One region of the Streptomyces sp. NPDC054956 genome, then DNA from elsewhere that is predicted to be linked to it. Evidence: predicted binding sites of a transcription regulator. Region 1 holds the regulator's gene; the other holds the start of a gene.
What was found. The regulator HrcA, encoded in region 1, represses chaperone genes, less so after heat shock. The targets are predictions, from matches to a motif close to TTNGCACTCNGNNNNNCNGAGTGCNAA.

Region 1 (10,189 bases):
GACCGCCTTGGCCATGGCGAGGTAGGTCTTGCCGGTACCGGCGGGGCCGATGCCGAAGACGATCGTGTTCTTGTCGATCGCGTCGACGTACCGCTTCTGGTTCAGGGTCTTGGGACGGATGGTGCGGCCGCGGCTGGAGAGGATGTTCTGGGTGAGCACCTCCGCCGGCGTCTCGTCCGGTCCCTCGCCGTTGCCGCTCGACTTGAGCATGGCGATCGAGCGTTCCACTGCGTCCTCCGTCATCGGCTGCCCGGTGCGGAGCACCAGCATCATCTCGTCGAACAGGCGCTGGATCAGAGCGACTTCCGCCGCCGCGCCGATCGCGCTGACCTGATTGCCCCGAACATGGATGTCGGCCTTCGGGAAGGCCTTCTCGATCACGCGCAACAGGGCGTCGCCCGAGCCGAGCACGGACACCATCGGGTGGGCGGCCGGGACGGTGAAATGGGCTCGCGCCTGCCCCGGCGCGGGGGTCTGGGCTGTCGGTGTCTGAGTCATGGGCCGGCACTGTGGCCTGCGCATACCTCCCACTGAGGGGCCGCGCCGATCGACGGCCTCCGGACTTCCAAGCGTACGTCGCCGCCGCGTGATCCCCGAGGGGTTTTACCGGTCCCGGCGCAGGCCCCCGTACGCGGCTGCGCGCGACCCCGTGCGCGGCCCCCGTACGCGGCTGCGCGCGGCCCCCGCCCCGGGCCCGCCGGGCGCGGGCCCGGACGGCCGGCCCGACCGCCCTACGCCGAGTGCCGGAAGCCGATCGTCGGGACCGCCCGGCGCCGGCTGGCCGGGGTCTCGGCCGGCGGGATCAGGTCGTCGAGGAAGCCGTAGCGCCCGCGCAGCTCGTGCGGGGCGGTGCGCCACCAGGCGGCCACCTCGGGCCAGCCGGGGGCCGACAGGGAGCCGCCGAACTCCTGCACCGACAGGGCCGCCGTCAGGCCCGCGAAGGCGAGCCGGTCCGCCAGCGGCCACTCGGCGAGGGTGCCGGTGAGGAAGCCCGCCACGTAGACGTCGCCCGCGCCGGTCGGGTCGAGGGCGTCGACGGCGATCGCCGGGACCTGCGCCGTCTCCCCGGTCCGCCCGTCCACCGCGTACGAGCCCTCGGCGCCCATCGTCACCACCGCGATCGGGACCTTCTCGGCCAGCGCCCGGGCCGCCGCGCGCGGACAGTCGGTGCGCGTGTAGGCCATCGCCTCCCCCGCGTTGGGCAGGAACGCCTCGCAGTGCTCCAGGTCGGCCAGGGCCCCCAGGTCCCAGCGTCCGCTCTCGTCCCAGCCGACGTCGGCGAAGACCCGCGCTCCGTTGCGGGCCGCCTCGGCCACCCACGCCTCGCCGCCCCCCGTTCCGAGCGAGGCCACGGCCGCACGGGTGCGGGGCGGGCACTGCGGGAACGGCCCGGGGCCCGCGGGGGGCGGGGCCTCGTGTCCGTGCGAGACCATCGTGCGCTCGCCCTCGTACGCCATGGAGACGGTGACGGGGCTGTGCCAGCCGGGAACGGTCCGTGACATCGACAGGTCGATGCCCTCGCCCTGTTCGAGGGCGTCCCAGCAGTACTCGCCGTAGTGGTCGTCGCCGAAGGCGGCGGCGAGGGTGGTGCGCAGGCCGAGCCGGGCGAGGGCGGTGGCCATGTTGGCGACGCCGCCGGGGCTGGAACCCATGCCGCGCGCCCAGGACTCGGTGCCGCGCACGGGGGCCGAGTCGAGTCCGGTGAAGATGATGTCGAGGAAGACCGTGCCGGTCAGGAACACGTCGCAGCCCGGCTCTTGGGGATCGCGCAGCGGACCGAGCGGGTCCACGGCGGCGGTACGGCTGTCCCGGCTGGTGCGACTGCTCACGATGTACTCCCCGTTCGGCGCGCGTTTCGCTGGAATCGGTGTCGGGTGGACGGTCTTGGCGGGTCGTTTCTTCAATGGGGGTAACACACGCCCGCCGTGCGGCCCCTCCCGCCCGGGTGGACCCGGAATACAGTGTGACGCAGATCACCACCCGAACGCCCTTCTGTGAAGATCCGGCCGCTTGATAGATATGAGCCCCGCGCTCTTGCGGAATCTCACGCTCCGCCTGCGTCACCTGGAACACCCGTGTCCGACCGCACCCCCGCGCCGCCCGCCGCCTGGCCGCTCGTCGCGCTCTTCACCGCCGGTTACGTCGCCCCGTACCTGCTCCCGACCGTCGTGGGCAGGCTGGACGCGCACCTCCCGCTGAGCCCCGCGCAGGCCGGACTGATCGGCTCGGTCCTGCTGCTCGGCTCCGCCTCCGCCGGATTCGCCCTGGCCTCCCGCATCCCCCGGCACGGACCGCGTCCGCTGGCCCGGCTCGGGCTGCTGCTGGCCGTCCTCGGCTACGGCACCGCGGCCGCCACGTCGCTGCTCCCGCTCGTCGTCGCGGGCGCCGTCGTCGGCGGCTTCGGCTCGGGCACGGCGACCGCCGTGGCCGCCTCCGGGATCGCCGCGCAGCGCGATCCGCACCGCACCTCCGCGCTCGGACTGCTGTCGGTGTCGGCGACCGCCGGGGCCCTGTACCTGACCCTGCCCCGGCTCGGCGGCGGCCACTGGCTGCCCTTCGCCGCGATCGCGCTGGTCGCGGCGGCGTGCTGGCCCGCGACGGGCCGCCTCGGCGGGGCCACCGCGCCGGCCCGGGCGGTACGGGTCCGCGGGCGGCTGCCGTACCCGCGGGCCGGGGTGGTGCTGGCCGCGGCCCTGATGCTGTGGTCGCTGGCCCAGAACGCCCTGTGGGGGGTCAGCGGCCGCATCGGCGCGCAGCAGGCGGGCCTGTCGGAGGTCACCCTCGGCATCGTCTTCGCCGCCGCGCTCGGCGCCGGGCTGCTCGGCGTCACCGCCGCCTCCGCGCTCGGGGCCCGGCTCGGCCGGGCGGTTCCGGTGGGCGCGGGCACGGCGGTCATCGCCGGCTGCGTGGTACTGGCCTCGCACTCCCACGGCCTGGGCACCTTCGCCGCCGGGGAGATCATGTGGAACGCGGTCTACCCCGTCGTGCTCTCCTACGCCATCGGGCTCGCGGCCGCCCTCGACCCGCGCGGCCGCTGGGCCGTCCTGGTCGGCTCCGCCTCCTCGCTCGGCGTGGCCTGCGGGCCCGTCGCCGGGAGCCTGCTCGCCGAGCGCGCCGGGTTCGAGGGCATGGGCCTGGTCCTCGGCGGCCTGCTGCTGGCCGTGGCCGGGCCGATGACCGCCGTCGCCCTGCACGTCGGCGGACGCCCGCTGGTCCCGGGCTCGGTGCGGCGGCGCGGCGGGGCCCCGGCAGCCGTGCTCGCGGCCGGCGCGGGCGCCCCGACGGGCACGGTGCCGAAGGTCGGCGCACCCGAGCTGGAGGTCGTCGAGCTCCCTGGCATCGCCGCCCGTCGCGCCCGTTCCCCGCGCCGGCCCGCGCTGCGGGTGCTGCTGCTCTCCCCGGCGGCCGCCCGCCGCGCCCGCGAGCAGTCCTCGCGGCGGGTCCGGTCCGGAGTCTAGAACGCGGCCGGGGCCCGCACCGGCCCCGGCGCCGGGTCCGTCCTCAGGACCGCTTCGGCACGGGAACCCGTACGAGGTCGGCGGCGATCGTGAGCTCGCCCTCGAACCCGGCCGCGCGGGCCTGGCGTTCGAACTCCGACGGATCGGAGTAGCGCTGCGAGAAGTGCGTCAGCACGAGGTGCCGTACGCCCGCGTCGCGCGCCACCGCGGCGGCCTGGCCGGCGGTGAGGTGCCCGTGGTCGGTGGCCAGCCGGACGTCCTCGTCGAGGAACGTCGACTCGATCACCAGCATGTCGCAGCCCGCCGCGAGCGTTTCGACGCCCTCGCAGAGCCGGGTGTCCATCACGAAGGCGAACCGCTGCCCGGGGCGCGGCTCGCTGACGTCCTCGAGGGTGACCTCGCCGAGGCGGCCCTCGCGCTGGATCAGGCCCACGTCCGGCCCCTTGATCCCGTGCCGCGCGAGCAGTTCGGGCCGTATCCGGCGGCCGTCGGGCTCCGTGAGCCGGTAGCCGAAGGACTCCACCGGGTGCGAGAGCCGTACGGCGTCCAGCACGTAGCTCTCGGAGCGCGCGAGCACACCGTCCGCGGCGACCGGTTCCTCGGCGATCTCCACGGTCTCGCGGTAGGCCGTGGCGTAGCGCAGCCGCTCGAAGAACCTCTGCCCGGAGGCCGGGTAGTGGGCGCTGACGGGGTGCGGGACCCGGTCGAGGTTGATGCGCTGGATCACCCCGGCGAGGCCGAGGCTGTGGTCGCCGTGGAAGTGGGTGACGCAGATCCTGTTGATGTCGTGCGCGGCCACCCCGGCGCGCAGCATCTGGCGCTGGGTGCCCTCGCCGGGATCGAAGAGGATTCCCTCGCCGTCCCAGCGCAGCAGGTAGCCGTTGTGGTTGCGGTGGCGGGTCGGCACCTGGCTGGCGGTGCCGAGGACCACGAATTCTCGTACGGACACGGCTTATCCCGGGGGCCACTCGAAGCCGCGGCCGCCCAGGACGTGCACGTGGGCGTGGAAGACGACCTGGCCCGCTCCGGCGCCGGTGTTGAAGACGAGCCGGTAGCCGCGGTCGGCGAGCTGCTCGTCGACCGCTACCTGGCCGGCCTCGCGCAGCACCTCGGCGGCGATCTGGGGTTCGGCGGCCGCGAGGGAGGCGGCGTCGGGGTAGTGCACCTTGGGGATGACGAGGACGTGGGTGGGCGCCTGCGGGTTGATGTCCCGGAAGGCGACGGTCGTCTCGGTCTCCCGGAGGATCGTCGCGGGGATGGTCCCCGCGACGATCTTGCAGAACAGGCAGTCGGCCTGTGGTTCCCCGGCCATTGCTGAGCCCTTCGTTACGGTGATCGGTTCCGGCATCGTATCCACCGCCACCGGCCCCGCCCGTCAGGAGCAACGGCCCGTCAGGACCGGCGGCCGGTCAGGACCAGCGGCCCGTCCTGGCCAGCAGGACCGCCGCCGCCGCCGTCCCGGCCGTGGAGGTGCGCAGGACCGAGGGGCCCAGCCGGTACGGGTGCGCGCCCGCCGCCGCGAACGCGGCGAGCTCCTCCGGGGAGACCCCGCCCTCGGGGCCGACCACCAGGACGACGGAGCCCGCGGCGGGCAGTTCCGCCGTGGCCAGGGCGCCCGAGGGGGTGTCGCGGTCCTCGTGCAGGACCACCGCGAGGTCGGCCTCGGCGAGCAGCGCCGCGACCTGCTTGGTGGACAGCGCCTCGGCGACCTCGGGGAAGCGCACCCGGCGGGACTGCTTCCCGGACTCCCGGGCGGTGGCCCGCCACTTCGCGAGGGACTTGGCACCGCGCTCGCCGCGCCACTGGGTGATGCAGCGCGAGGCCTGCCAGGGCACGATCGCGTCGACGCCGGTCTCCGTCATGGTCTCGACGGCGACCTCGCCCCGGTCGCCCTTGGGCAGGGCCTGGACCACGGTGATCCGGACGGCGGGCTCGGCCTCCTCGAAGACCCCGGACACCGACACCACGAGCCGGTCCTTGCCCTCGGCCGCCTTCACGACGGCCTCGGCCCAGCGGCCCCGGCCGTCGGCGAGCACCACGGCCTCGCCGGGGGTCAGCCGCTTCACGGAGACGGCGTGCCGGCCCTCGGGGCCGTCCAGGACGAACTCCGGCCCCGCGGGGACCTCTTCGACCACGAACACGGGGGCGGTCATGACGCACTCCTCATCTGCATTGTCTTCAACGCGTGCTGCGCGGCGGAGAGTTCCGCCGCGAGCACCTCCACCAGTTCCCCGGCCGGCATCGCGCGCGCCAGCCGGTGCCCCTGGCCCGCCCACAGGGCCATGCCCTGCGGGTCCCCGGCCGCGGCGGCCGCCTTGCGCAGCGGCGAGGTCAGGTGGTGGACCTGCGGGTAGGCGGCCGGGGCGTACGGGCCGTGCTCGCGCATGAACCGGTTGACCAGCCCCCTGGCCGGCCTGCCCGAGAAGGCCCGGGTCAGCTCCGTACGGACGAACAGCGGGTCGGTCAGCGCCTTCTTGTGCAGCGGGTCGGCGCCGGACTCCGGGCAGGCCAGGAACGCCGTGCCGAGCTGCGCCGCCTCCGCGCCCGCCGCGAGCAGCGCGGCGATCTGCGAGCCGCGCATCAGGCCGCCCGCCGCGATGATCGGGAGGGCCACCGCTTCGCGCACCTGCGCGACGAGCGCGAGCAGGCCGACGCCCGCCGTGCCGTCGGCCCGCGGGTCGTCGCGGTGGGTGCCCTGGTGGCCGCCGGCCTCCATGCCCTGGACGCAGACGGCGTCCGCCCCGGCCGCCTGCGCGGCCCGGGCCTCCTCGACGGAGGTCACGGTCGCGACCGTGTACGTACCGACCTTGCGCAGGCAGGTGAAGGCCGCGGGCGAGGGCAGTCCGAAGGTGAACGAGACCACGGGGACCGGGTCTTCGATGAGGATGGCGAGTTTGGCGTCGTAGCCGTCGTCGCAGGTGCCGAGGAGGTCCTCCTCCGCGAGGGAGATCTCGTACCAGCTGGCCTCGCCGGCGAGCTGCCCCCGGTACACCTCGAGCGCGGCCGGGTCCACGGAGTTCGACTGCGGCATGAAGAGGTTGACGCCGAAGGGGCGGCGGGTGAGCGCGCGCAGCCGCTTGATCTCCTGGTACATGCCGTCGGCCGTTTTGTAGCCGCCCGCGAGGAAGCCCAGCCCGCCCGCTTCGCACACGGCGGCGGCCAGCGGCGGGCAGGAGGCACCGCCCGCCATGGGAGCCTGCACGATCGGGTACACGAAGAGACCGTTCGGTGCGGAGGACATGAGCTGCATCGTGCCATGTCCCGCTCACGGGACCGAATCACGGCATTCGCCTGGCATAGTCCCCTTCACCGCGGCGGCGAGAACCCGCCGGCACCTGCACGGCGAGCCCGGTCCGGGGCATCCCCGGACCGGGCTCGCAGGTGTTCGCGTACGCGTGTGCGCGGGTGGCTCAGCGCCCGTTGAAGGCGTCCTTCAGCCGGCTGAACAGCCCCTGCTGGCCCGGCGCGAACTGGCCCATCGGCCGCTCCTCGCCGCGCAGCTTCGCGAGCTGGCGCAGCAGGTCCTCCTGCTGCGCGTCCAGCTTGCCGGGGGTGGTGACCTCGACGTGGACGATCAGGTCGCCGCGCCCGCCGCCGCGCAGGTGCGTGACGCCCCGGCCGTGCAGCGGGATCGCCTGGCCGGACTGGGTGCCGGGCCGGATGTCGATCTCCTCCAGGCCGTCCAGCGTCTCCAGCGGGCACTTGGTGCCCAGGGCCGCCGCGGTCATCGGGATGGTGACCGTGCAGTGCAGGTCGTCCCCGCGCCGCTGGAAGGTCGGGTGCGGCAGCTCGTGGATCTCCACGTACAGGTCGCCGGCGGGGCCGCCGCCGGGGCCGACCTCGCCCTCGCCCGCGAGCTGGATCCGGGTGCCGTTCTCGACACCGGCGGGGATCTTGACCGTCAGGCTGCGGCGGGAGCGGACCCGGCCGTCGCCCGCGCACTCGGGGCACGGGGTCGGGACCACGGTGCCGAAGCCCTGGCACTGGGGGCAGGGGCGCGAGGTCATGACCTGGCCCAGGAAGGACCGGGTGACCTGCGAGACCTCACCGCGGCCGCGGCACATGTCACACGTCTGCGCCGAGGTGCCGGGAGCGGCACCCTCACCGGAGCAGGTGGTGCAGACGACGGCCGTGTCGACCTGGATGTCCTTGGTCGTGCCGAAGGCGGCCTCGTCCAGCTCCAGGTCGAGGCGGATCATGGCGTCCTGGCCGCGGCGGGTCCGCGAGCGCGGTCCGCGCTGCGAGGACTGGCCGAAGAAGGCGTCCATGATGTCGGAGAAGTTGCCGAAGCCGCCCGCCCCGAAGCCACCCGCGCCGCCGCCGCCTCCGGAGGAGGACAGCGGGTCGCCGCCGAGGTCGAAGACCTGCTTCTTCTGCGGGTCCGAGAGAACCTCGTACGCCGCGTTGATCTCCTTGAAACGCTCTTGCGTCTTGGGATCGGGGTTCACATCCGGGTGCAGCTCGCGCGCAAGCCGCCGGAATGCCTTCTTGATCTCGTCCTGCGATGCGTCGCGGCGCACGCCGAGAACGGCGTAGTAGTCCGTGGCCACTTACGACTCCGCCAGGATCTGTCCGACGTAACGTGCCACTGCGCGTACCGCTCCCATCGTTCCGGGGTAGTCCATGCGGGTCGGTCCGACCACGCCGAGTTTGGCGACTGCTTCGCCGCCCGAACCGTAGCCGACCGAGACGACGGACGTGGAGTTCAGTCCCTCGTAGGCATTCTCATGCCCGATCTTTACGGCCATTCCCGACTCATTGGCCTCGCCGAGCAGCTTGAGGAGCACGACCTGCTCCTCCAGCGCTTCGAGCACCGGCCTGATCGTCAGGGGAAAATCGTGTCCGAAGCGGGTGAGGTTGGCGGTGCCGCCGATCATCAGCCGCTCCTCCGCCTCCTCCACCAGCGTTTCGAGGAGGGTCGCCAGGACGGCCTTGACCGTCGCCTGGTCGTCCCCGGTGTCGAAGGACTCCGGAAGGTCCTGCACCAGCGGCGGCACGTCGGTGAACCGGCGGCCGACGACGCGGCTGTTGAGCCGGGCCCGCAGGTCGGCCAGCGAGGAGTCCGCGAAGGGGGTCTGGCAGTCGACGAGCCGCTGCTCGACCCGGCCGGTGTCCGTGATGAGGACGAGCATCAGGCGGGCCGGGGCCAGCGAGAGCAGTTCCACGTGACGGACGGTGGACCGGGTCAGGCTCGGGTACTGGACGACGGCGACCTGCCGCGTCAGCTGCGCGAGCAGCCGTACGGTGCGGCCGACGACGTCGTCGAGGTCGACGGCGCCGTCGAGGAAGTTCTGGATGGCCCTGCGCTCGGGCGTCGACAGCGGTTTGACCCCCGCCAGCCTGTCGACGAAGAGCCGGTAGCCCTTGTCGGTGGGGATGCGGCCGGCGCTGGTGTGGGGCTGGGCGATGTAGCCCTCCTCCTCCAGCACGGCCATGTCGTTGCGCACGGTGGCGGGCGAGACGCCGAGGCGGTGCCGCTCGGTGAGCGCCTTGGAGCCGACCGGCTCCTCCGTCCCGACGTAGTCCTGGACGATGGCGCGCAGCACTTCGAGTCTGCGTTCGCTGAGCATCGCGCACACCTCCATCGTTTCCGTCGTCCGCTGCTTCGACCGGCCCGGTCTGTTGGCACTCTGCGCGTTCGAGTGCCAGAGATCCCCCGGTCAGTGTACGGCGGGGTGGTACACCCCTAGCAAGGGCGGCCCGCCAAGGTAGCGTCGCGGCATGGACGTGCGTTGGGAAGAGGCGGGCTGGGAACGGCTCACCGATCGGGCCGGCCGACGGCGGCTTCCGGTGTGGGATTGCACCGTGGGACTGGTGGTGGGCGACGATTCCGCCCTCCTGATCGACCCCGGGTCCTGCCTGCGGGAGGGCGCCCAGGTGCGGGCCGAGGCGGAGCGCCTGGCGGGCCGCCGCGTGACCCATATCGCATTCACACACGGACATTTCGACCATGTGCTGGGTGGTGCTGCGTTCGCCGGGGCGGAGGTCTACGGACCGGTCGGCCTCGACACCCTGCTGTCGATCAGCCGTGAGGACCTGCGGGCGGACGCCGTCCGGCATGGTCTGGCCCCCTCCGAGGCCGCCGAGGCGGCGGACCTGCTGGTGCTCCCCCGGCACCTGGTGTCGGGCGAGTGGACGCTCGACCTGGGCGGCGTACAGGTGCTGCTGGCGAACGTGGGCCCCGGGCACACCCGGCACGACCTGGCCGCCTTCGTCCCGGGCGGCGCGCGGGAGGTCGTCTTCTGCGGCGACCTGGTCGAGGAGTCGGGCGAACCCCAGGCGGGCCCGGACGCCGTGCCCCGGCAGTGGCCGGCGGCGCTGGACCGGCTGCTCTCCCTGGGCGGGGACGACGCGCTGTACGTGCCGGGTCACGGAGCGGTGGTCGACGCGGCCTTCGTCCGTGCGCAACGCGCCACACTGGCGGCCCGTTTCGGCGTGTCGGGCCCCTGAACCGGCCCGCTCTCCTACCCTCGGCCGGATGCGCGAGTACTCCCCCGACCTGACCCCGCAGTGGAAGCGCTCCAAGCCCGTCCCGGAGGTGCCGGCCGATCCCGACCTGGTGGTCGAGGTGGCGGGTACGGACTTCTGCGGCGCGGTGGTCGCCTGCGAAGCGGGAACGGTGACCCTCGAGGACCGCTTCGGCAAGCGTCGCGTCTTCCCCCTCGCCCCCCGGGGCTTCCTCCTGGACGGCGCGGTCGTCACCCTGACCCGCCCGGTCCGCGCCCCGTCCG
Region 2 (12,116 bases), on a different contig from region 1:
AGCACGCCGAGGCCGCCGAGCTCGCCGATGCGGATGGCGGTCTGCGGGGAGACGACCGAGTCCATGGGAGCGGCCAGGAACGGGAGCTCGAAGCGGTAGGCGTCGATCTGCCAGGCGATCGAGACCTCCTTCGGGTCCCGGGTACGGCGGCTGGGGACGATGGCGATGTCATCGAACGCGTACGCCCGGCGGCCGCGCTTGCCGCGCCCGATCTCGATCTCAGTCACGTGTGGTGGCCTTTCCTCTGGGTCTGCCCGTCCAGTATCCCCGAACGGCGGGGACTCGCGTTCCGGTGACCGCTGTACGGACGACCCGGACGCTTCGGGGGTCCGGACACGGCGAAGGGGCGGGCCCCCGCGGGACCCGCCCCTTCCTCGCTGATCCGATCAGCCCTTGCGGGAGTAGTTCGGAGCCTCGACCGTCATCTGGATGTCGTGCGGGTGGCTCTCCTTGAGCCCCGCCGAGGTGATCCGGACGAACCGGCCGCGGTCCTGGAGCTCCGGCACCGTACGGCCGCCGACGTAGAACATCGACTGGCGCAGGCCGCCGACGAGCTGGTGCACGACCGCGGAGAGCGGGCCGCGGTACGGGACCTGGCCCTCGATGCCCTCGGGGATGAGCTTGTCGTCGCCGCCCACGCCCTCCTGGAAGTAGCGGTCCTTGGAGAAGGACTTGCGGTCGCCGCGGGACTGCATCGCGCCGAGCGAGCCCATGCCGCGGTACGACTTGAACTGCTTGCCGTTGATGAAGAGCAGCTCGCCCGGGGACTCCTCGCAGCCCGCGAGCAGCGAGCCGAGCATCACCGTGTCGGCGCCGGCGACGAGCGCCTTGGCGATGTCGCCGGAGTACTGCAGGCCGCCGTCGCCGATGACCGGGACACCGGCCGCCTTGGCGGCGAGCGAGGCCTCGTAGATCGCGGTGACCTGCGGGACGCCGATGCCGGCGACGACGCGGGTGGTGCAGATGGAGCCGGGGCCGACGCCGACCTTGATGCCGTCGCAGCCGGCGTCGATGAGCGCCTGGGCGCCGTCGCGGGTGGCGACGTTGCCGCCGATGACGTCGACCGTCGAGTTGGACTTGATCTTGGAGACCATGTCGCCGACGAGGCGGGAGTGACCGTGGGCGGTGTCGACGACGATGAAGTCGGCGCCCGCCTCGATCAGGGCCTGGGCGCGGTCGTACGCGTCGCCGGCGACACCGACGGCCGCACCGACGAGCAGCCGGCCGTCCTTGTCCTTGGCGGCGTTCGGGTACTTCTCGGCCTTGACGAAGTCCTTGACCGTGATGAGGCCCTTGAGGATGCCGGACTCGTCGACGAGCGGCAGCTTCTCGATCTTGTGGCGGCGCAGCAGCTCCATGGCGTCCACGCCGGAGATGCCGACCTTGCCCGTGACCAGCGGCATCGGGGTCATGACCTCGCGCACCTGGCGGCTGCGGTCTGACTCGAAGGCCATGTCGCGGTTGGTGACGATGCCGAGCAGCTTGCCGGCGGGGTCGGTCACCGGGACGCCCGAGATGCGGAACTTCGCGCACAGCTCGTCGGCCTCGCGCAGGGTCGCGTCCGGGTGCACCGTGATCGGGTCCGTGACCATGCCGGACTCGGAGCGCTTGACCAGGTCGACCTGGTTGGCCTGGTCGGCGATGGAGAGGTTGCGGTGCAGAACGCCGACGCCGCCCTGGCGGGCCATCGCGATGGCCATGCGGGCCTCGGTGACCTTGTCCATGGCGGCGGAGAGCAGCGGGACGTTCACGCGGACGTTGCGCGAGATGAGGGAGGAGGTGTCGATCGCGTCCGGGGACATGTCCGACGAACCCGGCAGGAGCAGCACGTCGTCGTACGTGAGGCCGAGTGTGGCGAATTTGTCGGGCACTCCGTCGGCGTTCACAGTCATGACACCTTCCAAGATGGTCTTGCTCAGCGCGGATGTCCATGCTAACGGGATCGCGAGGCGTCTCATTCCACGACCAAGATCAAGGCCAAGGTTCGTCGTTTCCTACGACGAAAGAACCGGACGAACCCTGACGGAACCCGCCCGACCCAGAGGAACCGGGATCAAGGGGCCTTCTGCCGTTCGGCCTACTGTTCGGCGAGCGCGCGGAGCCGGCTGAGCGCCCGGTGCTGGGCTACGCGTACCGCTCCGGGGGACATCCCGAGCATCTGCCCGGTCTCTTCGGCGGTCAGCCCCACGGCGACGCGCAGCACGAGGAGCTCGCGCTGGTTCTCCGGGAGGTTGGCCAGCAGCTTCTTGGCCCAGGCGGCGTCGCTGCTCAGCAGCGCGCGCTCTTCGGGGCCCAGTGAGTCGTCGGGGCGCTCCGGCATCTCGTCGGAGGGCACGGCCGTGCTGCCGGGGTGCCGCATGGCGGCCCGCTGCAGGTCGGCGACCTTGTGCGCGGCGATGGCGAAGACGAAGGCCTCGAAGGGGCGCCCGGTGTCGCGGTAGCGCGGCAGCGCCATCAGGACGGCGACGCAGACCTCCTGCGCCAGGTCCTCCACGAAGTGACGAGCGTCACCGGGAAGTCGCGAGAGCCGGGTGCGGCAGTACCGGATGGCGAGGGGGTGCACGAAGGCGAGCAGATCGTGCGTGGCCTGCTCGTCGCCCTCGACGGCACGGCGTACGAGCGCGCCGACGGTCCCGTCGCCGCCACCTCTGGCGGTGCCGGTGGGGCCTGTGGCCGCGGGTGACCCCGGGGCCTCGTCGTCGCGCATCAATCCATGGTGCCTTGGTGCCGGAGCATTCGCGGCACTGCGGCCCGCGTTGTGCATCGAAGCGTTATGCGGGGTGGGTACACCGGAACTCATGCTCTGGCCCCTCCCCTCCCGCTCGGCCGAATCGTCCCCGAGGCGTCATCTCCAGGATGCGCCACACCCTCAAGCATGCGGCATGGCGCACGAAGCGACACGTCCCCCGGATTGTGCCCCGCCAATCCCCGGTCCGCACCACGGTGCGGGAGATCGGTCGACGGGGCCTTCGGGACCCGCCGGGAGAACCCGGCCCGGCCCCCGTGCCGGCCGCGGCACCGCCGGCCGGTGAGGGCCGGCGGTCGTGCGGTCAGCGGACCAGACCCCAGCGGAACCCGAGCGCGACGGCGTGCGCCCGGTCGGAGGCGCCGAGCTTCTTGAACAGCCGGCGGGCGTGCGTCTTGACCGTGTCCTCGGAGAGGAAGAGCTCGCGCCCGATCTCCGCGTTGGACCGGCCGTGGCTCATGCCCTCCAGGACCTGGATCTCGCGCGCGGTGAGCGTGGGCGCGGCGCCCATCTCGGCCGAGCGCAGCCGGCGCGGGGCCAGCCTCCAGGTCGGGTCGGCGAGGGCCTGGGTGACCGTGGCCCGCAGTTCGGCGCGCGAGGCGTCCTTGTGCAGATAGCCCCGGGCGCCGGCGGCGACCGCGAGGGCCACGCCGTCCAGGTCTTCGGCGACCGTCAGCATGATGATGCGGGCGCCCGGGTCGGCCGAGAGCAGCCGGCGAACCGTCTCCACACCGCCGAGCCCGGGCATCCGTACATCCATCAGAATCAGGTCGGAGCGGTCGGCACCCCAGCGGCGGAGGACTTCCTCGCCGTTGGCGGCCGTCGTCACACGCTCGACGCCGGGCACGGTGGCAACCGCGCGGCGGAGCGCCTCTCGGGCAAGCGGGGAGTCGTCGCAGACGAGGACGGATGTCATGACCGCCCTCCGCAGCTGCTGATGCGCGTCACCTTGAGCCTCCAGGCTGGTACGTATCGTCACCTGTGCGGTCGATGCTCCCGGACACCTGTCCGAGAACTTCTTGGTTCAACCGCCTTCGCACTCTCAACGATGGTCACTCGAAAGAGTTACGGGTCGGACGGACACCTTCGGCACTCTACGTGAGGAAGCGATCACGACGCGGGCACCACTCGCCGCGTGTCCTCCATCTGGCGTTATGCCCTATTTGGCGGCTTTCCTTCCGTTTGGCGCATGTCTGAGGCTAGATTCCCAATGAGTCATATTTACATCTACTACGACAGTAGGTGTGGAGACATGGACCGTATCCGCCTCAGTACCGGCACCAAGAGGACTACCAATGGCAGATTTCTCCCGCCTCCCCGGACCGAACGCCGACCTCTGGGACTGGCAGCTGCTGGCTGCCTGCCGCGGGGTCGACAGCTCCCTCTTCTTCCACCCGGAAGGTGAGCGGGGCGCGGCCAGGAGCGCGCGCGAGGCCTCGGCTAAAGAGGTCTGCATGCGTTGCCCGGTGCGTTCGGAATGCGCCGCGCACGCACTCGCCGTCCGCGAGCCCTACGGGGTGTGGGGCGGCCTCACCGAGGACGAACGCGAAGAGCTGATGGGCCGCGCACGCCATCGCCTGATCCCCGCCACGACCGCGATCGGACCGATCGCTCCGATCGTTCCGCACTGACCGGACCAGATCACGCCCACCGTTCCGCACCGGGCGGACCGGATCACCCGCACCGTTCCGCACCGGGCGGACCGGTCGCCAACACCGTTCCGCACCGGGCGGAGCGGACACCCTCACCGCGCAGGGGCCCCGCACGCAGTCCGTACGGGGCACCCCTGCGCGGGGGTCAGCGCCTGGCCGCCCGCTCCAGCTCGGCCAGGGTCGCGGCCACGGCCGGCACCCGGGCCAGGTCGGGCAGGGTCAGGGCCACGACCTCCCGCTCGACCGCAGGCTCCACGACGAGGGTGCTCACGCCCTTGGCCCGTACGGACTCCACCGCGAGCTCCGGCAGCACCGCGACCCCGAGCCCGGCCCCGACCAAGCCGACCACGGCCGGGTAGTCGTCGGTGGCGAAGTCGATGCGCGGGGTGAAGCCGACGGCCTCGCACACCTCGACCAGATGGCGGCGGCAGCGCGGGCAGCCCGCGATCCAGGGCTCGTCGGCCAGTTCCGCCATGCCCACCCGCTCCGCGCCCGCCAGCCGGTGCCCCTCGGGGACCAGCCCGACGAGCCGGTCGGTCAGCAGCGGCCGGACCACGAGGTCCTCCCACTCGGCCGCCGATCCGGAGGCGCCCCCGTAGCGGAAGGCCAGCGCGAGGTCGCAGTCGCCCTCGCGCAGCATCTCCACCGAGCGCGGCGGCTCGGCCTCCACCAGCGAGATCCGGGTCCCGGGGTGCTCGGCGCGCATCGCCGCGAGCGCGGTGGGCACCAGCGTGGAGCTGCCGCTGGGGAAGGAGACGAGCCGGACCCGGCCCGCGCGGAGCCCGGCGATGGCCGCGACCTCCTCCTCGGCCGCGGTCAGCCCGGCGAGGATCCCGGCGGCGTGCCGGACCAGCGCCTCACCGGCCTGGGTGAGGCGCATCTCGCGCCCGGTACGGATCAGCAGGGGGGTGCCCGCGGACTGTTCCAGCGCCTTCATCTGCTGGGAGACGGCCGGCTGGGTGCAGCCGAGCTCGCGGGCGGCGGCGGAGAAGGACCCGGTTCCGGCGACAGCGCGCAGAACTCGGAGATGACGTGCCTCGATCACCCTTCGAGCATAAGGGCTACTTTGATCGGGGCACCATTAACCCCGTGACGCTTTGAGACGATTCGGCTAGCGTGAGGGCATGCATCTCATCTCCGTGAACCTCGGCCGCGCGACGGCCGTCGAGTACACCGACGCGGAGGGTGGCCTGACCGGCCACCGCAAGCTCCCCGCGCCCGGTCCCGTACGCGTCTTCGCCCCGGGCCCCAAGGGGGTCGCGGCCAGCGGCGTGGAGGGTGACGACGTCTGCGACCTGCGCCATCACGGCGGCGACCACCAGGCCGTGTACGCGTACGCCCGCGAGGACCTGGAGTGGTGGGAGGGCGAGCTGGAGCGCGAACTGCCCGGCGGGCTCTTCGGCGAGAACTTCACCACCTCCGGCGTCGACGTGAACGGCGCCAAGCTCGGCGAGCGCTGGCGGGTCGGCCCCGACCTGGTCCTGGAGGTGGCCTCGGCGCGCATCCCGTGCCAGACCTTCCAGGGGACGCTCGGCGAGAAGTCCTGGGTCAAGCGGTTCACGCAGGCCGCGCGGCCGGGCGCGTACCTGCGGGTCATCGAGGAGGGCCGGGTCTCCCCCGGCGACACCATCGAGGTGCTCCACCGGCCCGACCACGAGGTGACCGTCGAGTTCTGGTTCCGCGCCTTCACCACCGAGCGGACGCTGCTGCCGCGCACGCTGGCGGCGGGCGACGCGCTGGAGCCGGCGGCGCGGGACAAGGCGCTCGCCTACGTGGAGAAGTACGGGAACGCGGGCCTCCCGCAAGGGGGCTGACGCACAAGCCGGTACGGGAGGCGGCGCCCGGGGCGGCTAGGTTGCCCGTATGACGACTGCGTTGATTACGGGATCCACGGCGGGCATCGGCGCCGCATTCGCCCGGCGGCTCGCCGCCCAGGGCCACAACCTCGTCCTGGTGGCCCGGGACACCAAGCGGCTCGGCGAGCAGGCCACCGAACTGCACGACCGGCACGGCATCGAGGCCGAGGTGCTGGTCGCCGACCTCTCCACCGAGGAGGGCATCGCGGCGGTCGAGAAACGTCTCGGCGACCGCAAGCACCCGGTGGACCTGCTGGTCAACAACGCGGGCTTCGGGAACAAGGGCCGCTACCTCGAGGTCTCCATGGCCGACGAGCTGACCATGCTGAAGGTCCACATCGAGGCCGTGCTGCGGCTGACCTCGGCGGCGACGGAGTCGATGCGCTCGCGCGGGCGCGGCGGCGTGATCAACGTGGCCTCGGTGGCGGCCTTCCTGCCGCGCGGCACCTACGGGGCGAGCAAGGCCTGGGTCGTGCAGTTCACGCAGGGCGCCGCGAAGGACCTGACCGGTTCGGGCGTACGGCTGATGGCGCTGTGCCCGGGCTTCGTGCGCACCGAGTTCCACCAGCGCGCCGGTATGGGCACGGACAACATCCCCGGCTGGATGTGGCTGGACGCCGACAAGCTGGTCGCCGCGGCCCTGGCCGACCTGGCGCGGGGCAAGACGGTGTCGATCCCGGACCCGCGGTACAAGGCGCTGATGGGCGTGGTGAAGCTGACGCCGCGGGGCCTGCTGGGCGGGGTTTCCTCGCGTACGGGGCGCAAGTACGGACCGCAGTGAGCGGGCCCCGGAGGCCGACTTCACCGAACGAGGCAAATGGGTGAAATCTCCCTAAACTGGATGTGTCCCATCCAGCGCGGGAGAGGCCATGACATTCGTACAGATAGTCGATTACGAAACCAGTCAGCCCGAAGCGGTCAACGAGGTCATCGACCGCTACATCGAGCAGACCAAGGGCAAGCGCACCGTCCTCGCCAGCCGGGTCGCCAAGGACCGCGACTCCGCCACGCACTACGTCGACGTCGTCGAGTTCCCGTCGTACGAAGCGGCCATGAAGAACTCTCACCTCCCGGAGACCGACCGGATGTTCCAGGAGATGGTGGCCCTCTGCGACGGGATGCCCACGTTCACCAACCTGGACGTCGTACGTGACGAGCACCTCAACACCCTGCTCGTGAACCGCATGTACGACGAGATCGCGATGAAGGGCGACCTGTCCGTCATCGAGGAGATCTTCGCGGCCGACTACCTCGACCACGACATCAGCAACCCCGTGGACAAGACCGGATACACGGCCATCAGCGAGGACGTCACGATGTGGCGCGGCGCCTTCGACTTCACCTTCACGCGTGACGCCCAGATGGCACAGGACGACTACGTCACCACCCTGTGGACCTGGAGCGGCAAGCACAAGGGCGAGTTCATGGGGATCGCCCCGACCGGCAAGACCTGCACGATGACCGGCACGACGGTCTTCCGATGTCAGGACGGAATGATCAAGGAAGGCTGGTGGCACTACGACGCCATGCGCCTCATGAAGGAACTGGGCGCGATGTAGCCACCCGTCCGGCAGCGCGTACGGGAAAGCCCCGGTCACCACCGCTTGGCAGCGGTGACCGGGGCTTTGCCGCGAGCAGTCGCGATCACTCGGGACTACTGACGCCTACCGACGAGGTCAGTGGCTGTGGCCGTGACCGTGGCCGTGACCGGCGTCGGCCTCATCGTCGGCCGGCTTCTCGACGACCAGGGTCTCGGTCGTGAGCAGCAGCGACGCGATGGAAGCGGCGTTCTCCAGCGCGGAGCGGGTGACCTTGACCGGGTCGATGACGCCGGCCTTGACCAGGTCGCCGTACTCGCCGGTGGCGGCGTTGAAGCCCTGGCCCTTCTCGAGCTCGGCGACCTTCGAGGTGATGACGTAGCCCTCGAGGCCGGCGTTCTCGGCGATCCAGCGCAGCGGCTCGACGGCGGCGCGGCGCACGACCGCGACACCGGTGGCCTCGTCGCCCGACAGGCCGAGGTTGCCTTCCAGCACCTTCACGGCGTGGACGAGAGCGGAGCCACCGCCGGAGACGATGCCCTCCTCGACCGCGGCGCGGGTCGCCGAGATGGCGTCCTCGAGACGGTGCTTCTTCTCCTTGAGCTCCACCTCGGTGGCGGCGCCGACCTTGATGACGCAGACGCCACCGGCGAGCTTCGCCAGGCGCTCCTGCAGCTTCTCGCGGTCCCAGTCCGAGTCGGTCGACTCGATCTCGGCCTTGATCTGGTTGACGCGGCCGAGGACCTCGTCGGAGGAGCCGCCACCGTCGACGATGGTGGTGTCGTCCTTGGAGATGGTCACGCGGCGCGCGGTGCCCAGGACGTCCAGACCGGCCTGGTCGAGCTTGAGGCCGACCTCCTCGGCGATGACGGTGGCACCGGTGAGGGTGGCCATGTCCTGCAGCATCGCCTTGCGGCGGTCACCGAAGCCGGGAGCCTTGACGGCGACGGCGTTGAAGGTGCCACGGATCTTGTTGACGACGAGGGTGGAGAGCGCCTCGCCCTCGACGTCCTCGGCGATGATCAGCAGCGGCTTCGAGGCGCCGGCCTGGATGACCTTCTCGAGCAGCGGCAGGAGGTCCTGGATGGAGGAGATCTTGCCCTGGTTGATCAGGATGTACGGGTCGTCGAGGACGGCCTCCATACGCTCCTGGTCGGAGACCATGTACGGCGAGAGGTAGCCCTTGTCGAAGGCCATGCCCTCGGTGAACTCCAGCTCCAGGCCGAAGGTGTTGGACTCCTCGACGGTGATGACACCGTCCTTGCCGACCTTGTCCATCGCCTCGGCGATGAGCTCGCCGACCTGCTGGTCCTGCGCGGAGAGCGCGGCCACGGCGGCGATGTCGGACTTGTCCTCGATCGGACGGGCGGTCGCGAGGAGCTCCTCGGACACGGCCTTGACCGCGGCGTCGATGCCCTTCTTCAGGGCGGCCGGGGAAGCACCCGCGGCGACGTTGCGCAGACCCTCGCGGACCAGCGCCTGGGCCAGCACGGTGGCGGTGGTGGTGCCGTCACCCGCGATGTCGTTGGTCTTGGTCGCCACCTCCTTCACGAGCTGCGCGCCAAGGTTCTCGTACGGGTCGTCCAGCTCGACCTCGCGAGCGATGGTGACACCGTCGTTCGTGATGGTGGGCGCACCGAACTTCTTGTCGATCACGACGTTGCGGCCCTTGGGGCCGATCGTCACCTTGACCGTGTCGGCGAGCTTGTTGACGCCGCGCTCGAGGGCGCGACGGGCGTCCTCGTCAAACTTGAGAATCTTCGGCATGGGAGCGGTTCAGCCCTCTCGTTGCGATCCCCGGCCGCTCACCGCGACCGCCTAACCAGAAACGAACTACGCCCCTCGCCGCCCGGCATCAGCAGGGGTGACCAGGGGCGTAGCTCAAGCAAAACTGGAGAAGTCTTACTTCTCGACGATCGCGAGCACGTCGCGGGCCGAGAGGACGAGGTACTCCTCGCCGTTGTACTTCACTTCGGTGCCGCCGTACTTGGAGTACAGGACGACGTCGCCGACGGTGACGTCCAGCGGGAGACGCTGGCCGTCCTCGAAGCGGCCCGGGCCCACGGCAAGGACGACGCCCTCCTGGGGCTTCTCCTTCGCGGTGTCCGGGATGACCAGGCCAGAGGCCGTGGTCTGCTCGGCGTCGAGCGGCTGGACCACAATGCGGTCCTCGAGCGGCTTGATGGCAACCTTGGAGCTGGTGGTCGTCACGATCCGACCTCCCCCTTCGGAGATCCGGGGTTAACTGTCTGAGGTGGCGACCAGGTCGATCCGTCGTCGCGGGTGCCGGATCTGCCTGTCGCTGTGTTGGCACTCACCAGGGGCGAGTGCCAGACGCGAGACTATTCCGGGGATTAGCACTCGGTCAAGCGGAGTGCCAATACGCGCCGCTGGTTTCGCCGCCCGGGCCGCCTGGGGGCGCCCCGGAACCCCGCGGGGACCAGCCCCCGGACCCCCGCTCCTCAAGCGCCGGAGGGGCTGGATTCTGTCCGGCGTCGACCTGCACCCGCACGCCGCGGGACTGGAAAATCCACCCCCGCCGGCGTTTGAGGCGCGGGGGTCCGGGGCGGAGCCCCGGGGGGTCCGGGCTCAGCCCGGGACCCCTCCAGCCCGTCGGGCGTTTGAGGACCGGGTCCGGGCCGGCCCGGGCAAAAAGGGTCCGGTATGTGAGGCTTGGGGCATGCGGATTCTGGTCGTCGAAGACGAAACCGGCCTCGCCGAGTCACTGCGGCGCGGCCTCTCCGCCGACGGCCACTGGATCGACCTCGCCCACGACGGCCACCGCGGACTGGAGCTCGCCCTCACCGGCGGCCCGTACGACGTGGTCCTCCTCGACCTGATGCTCCCCGGTCTGTCGGGCTACGAGATCTGCAGGCGCATGCGCGCCCACGGCGACCCCACCCCCGTCCTCATGCTGACCGCCAAGGACGGCGAGTACGACGAGGCCGAGGGCCTGGACTCCGGCGCCGACGACTACCTCACCAAGCCGTTCTCGTTCGTCGTCCTCGCCGCCCGCCTGCGCGCGCTCACCCGCCGGGCCGCCGCCCCCCGCCCCAGCGTCCTGCAGGCCGGCGACCTCCTGCTCGATCCGCGCGGCCGCCGCTGCCGCCGCGGCCCGCACGAGATCGAGCTGACCGCCCGCGAGCTCGGCGTACTGGCCTGCCTCATGGAGCAGCCCGGCCGGGCCGTCGCCAAGCAGGACATCCTCGACGAGGTCTGGGACACCCCGCACGGCATCGACCCGAACATCGTCGAGGTGTACGTCTCCTCGCTGCGCCGGAAGATCGACGCCCCCTTCGGCCGCCGCTCGATCCTCACCGTCCACGGCACCGGCTACCGGATGGCACCGGACGGTGGATAGCCCCCGGTCCCGGTCCCGGTCCCGGTCCCGGTCCCGCTCCGCCGGCCGGCGGCTCGGCAGTCTGCGGGCCCGCGCCGCCGCGGCCGCCGCCCTCGCGATGGCCGCCGTCCTCGCCACCGGCGGGCTGTGGCTGTACGCCCTGCTGCGCGCCAACCTCATCGAGAACACCACCGGCCGCACCGAGCTCGCCGCCCGCAAGGTCGCCGCCCTGTACGACACCGGGACCCTCCCGGCCGGCGGCCGGCTGCCCGCGCCCGAGGGCGGGGTCGACCTGGTCCTCGTACGGAACGCGGCCGGCACGATCGTGGCCACCAGCGGGGACCTGAAGGACACTCCCGAGGTCACCGAACTGCGCCCCGCGCCCGGCGACGACATGCGCTCGGCCGTCCTGCCGCCCGCCCGCCCCGGCACCCAGCGGCGCGTGGTCGTCGCCGTCGAGGCGCCCGGCCCGCCGGGGACGCACGCCACCCACACCGTCTACGCCATGACCGTGCTCGGGGACGTCGACGACGCCAACCGGGCCGTGGGACTCGGCCTGCTGGCCGGCGCGCCCCCGCTGATCGCCGTCTCCGCGGCCCTGGCCTGGTGGGTGACGGGCCGCGCGCTGCGCCCCGTCACCGCGATCCGCACCGGGCTGGCGGCGGTCACCGCGAGCGAGCTGGACCGGCGGGTCCCGGACCCGGGCGGCGCCGACGAGATCGCGCGGCTGGCCCGGACCGTCAACGAGACGCTCGACCGGCTGGAGCGCAGCGACGCCCGGCAGCGGCAGTTCACCGCCGACGCCTCGCACGAGCTGCGCAACCCCCTCGCGGCCGTCCGGTCCCGGCTGGAGGTGGCGCTGCGCGACCCCGACCGGGAGTCGGTGGCGGCCGCGCTGGCCGATACCGAGCGGCTCCAGCGCATCGCGGCCGATCTGCTCCTGCTGGCCCGGCTCGACGGCGGGCCCGCGCCGCGCACCGAGCC

Region 2: a site for HrcA is predicted at 10,147-10,173, ahead of groES (co-chaperone GroES). Genes of this name have one in related genera too.

The regions. Positions count from the first base shown of each region.
Region 1 is NZ_JBSGXB010000214.1:2,974-13,162, forward strand. It holds gene ACWGDE_RS27135 (PhoH family protein) at 1-498, opposite strand, end outside; gene ACWGDE_RS27140 (carbohydrate kinase family protein) at 732-1,829, opposite strand; gene ACWGDE_RS27145 (MFS transporter) at 2,076-3,458, shown strand; gene ACWGDE_RS27150 (ribonuclease Z) at 3,502-4,407, opposite strand; gene ACWGDE_RS27155 (histidine triad nucleotide-binding protein) at 4,411-4,770, opposite strand; gene ACWGDE_RS27160 (16S rRNA (uracil(1498)-N(3))-methyltransferase) at 4,868-5,611, opposite strand; gene ACWGDE_RS27165 (nitronate monooxygenase) at 5,608-6,699, opposite strand; gene dnaJ (molecular chaperone DnaJ) at 6,869-8,008, opposite strand; gene hrcA (heat-inducible transcriptional repressor HrcA) at 8,009-9,028, opposite strand; gene ACWGDE_RS27180 (MBL fold metallo-hydrolase) at 9,180-9,908, shown strand; partial or broken gene ACWGDE_RS27185 (DUF3097 family protein) at 9,937-10,189, shown strand, end outside.
Region 2 is NZ_JBSGXB010000205.1:943-13,058, forward strand. It holds gene ACWGDE_RS26555 (GuaB3 family IMP dehydrogenase-related protein) at 1-227, opposite strand, end outside; gene guaB (IMP dehydrogenase) at 387-1,892, opposite strand; gene ACWGDE_RS26565 (sigma-70 family RNA polymerase sigma factor) at 2,078-2,707, opposite strand; gene ACWGDE_RS26570 (response regulator transcription factor) at 3,051-3,662, opposite strand; gene ACWGDE_RS26575 (WhiB family transcriptional regulator) at 4,042-4,377, shown strand; gene ACWGDE_RS26580 (LysR family transcriptional regulator) at 4,544-5,443, opposite strand; gene ACWGDE_RS26585 (MOSC domain-containing protein) at 5,523-6,212, shown strand; gene ACWGDE_RS26590 (SDR family NAD(P)-dependent oxidoreductase) at 6,262-7,035, shown strand; gene ACWGDE_RS26595 (ester cyclase) at 7,124-7,813, shown strand; gene groL (chaperonin GroEL) at 7,931-9,559, opposite strand; gene groES (co-chaperone GroES) at 9,695-10,003, opposite strand; gene ACWGDE_RS26610 (response regulator transcription factor) at 10,473-11,153, shown strand; gene ACWGDE_RS26615 (sensor histidine kinase) at 11,146-12,116, shown strand, end outside.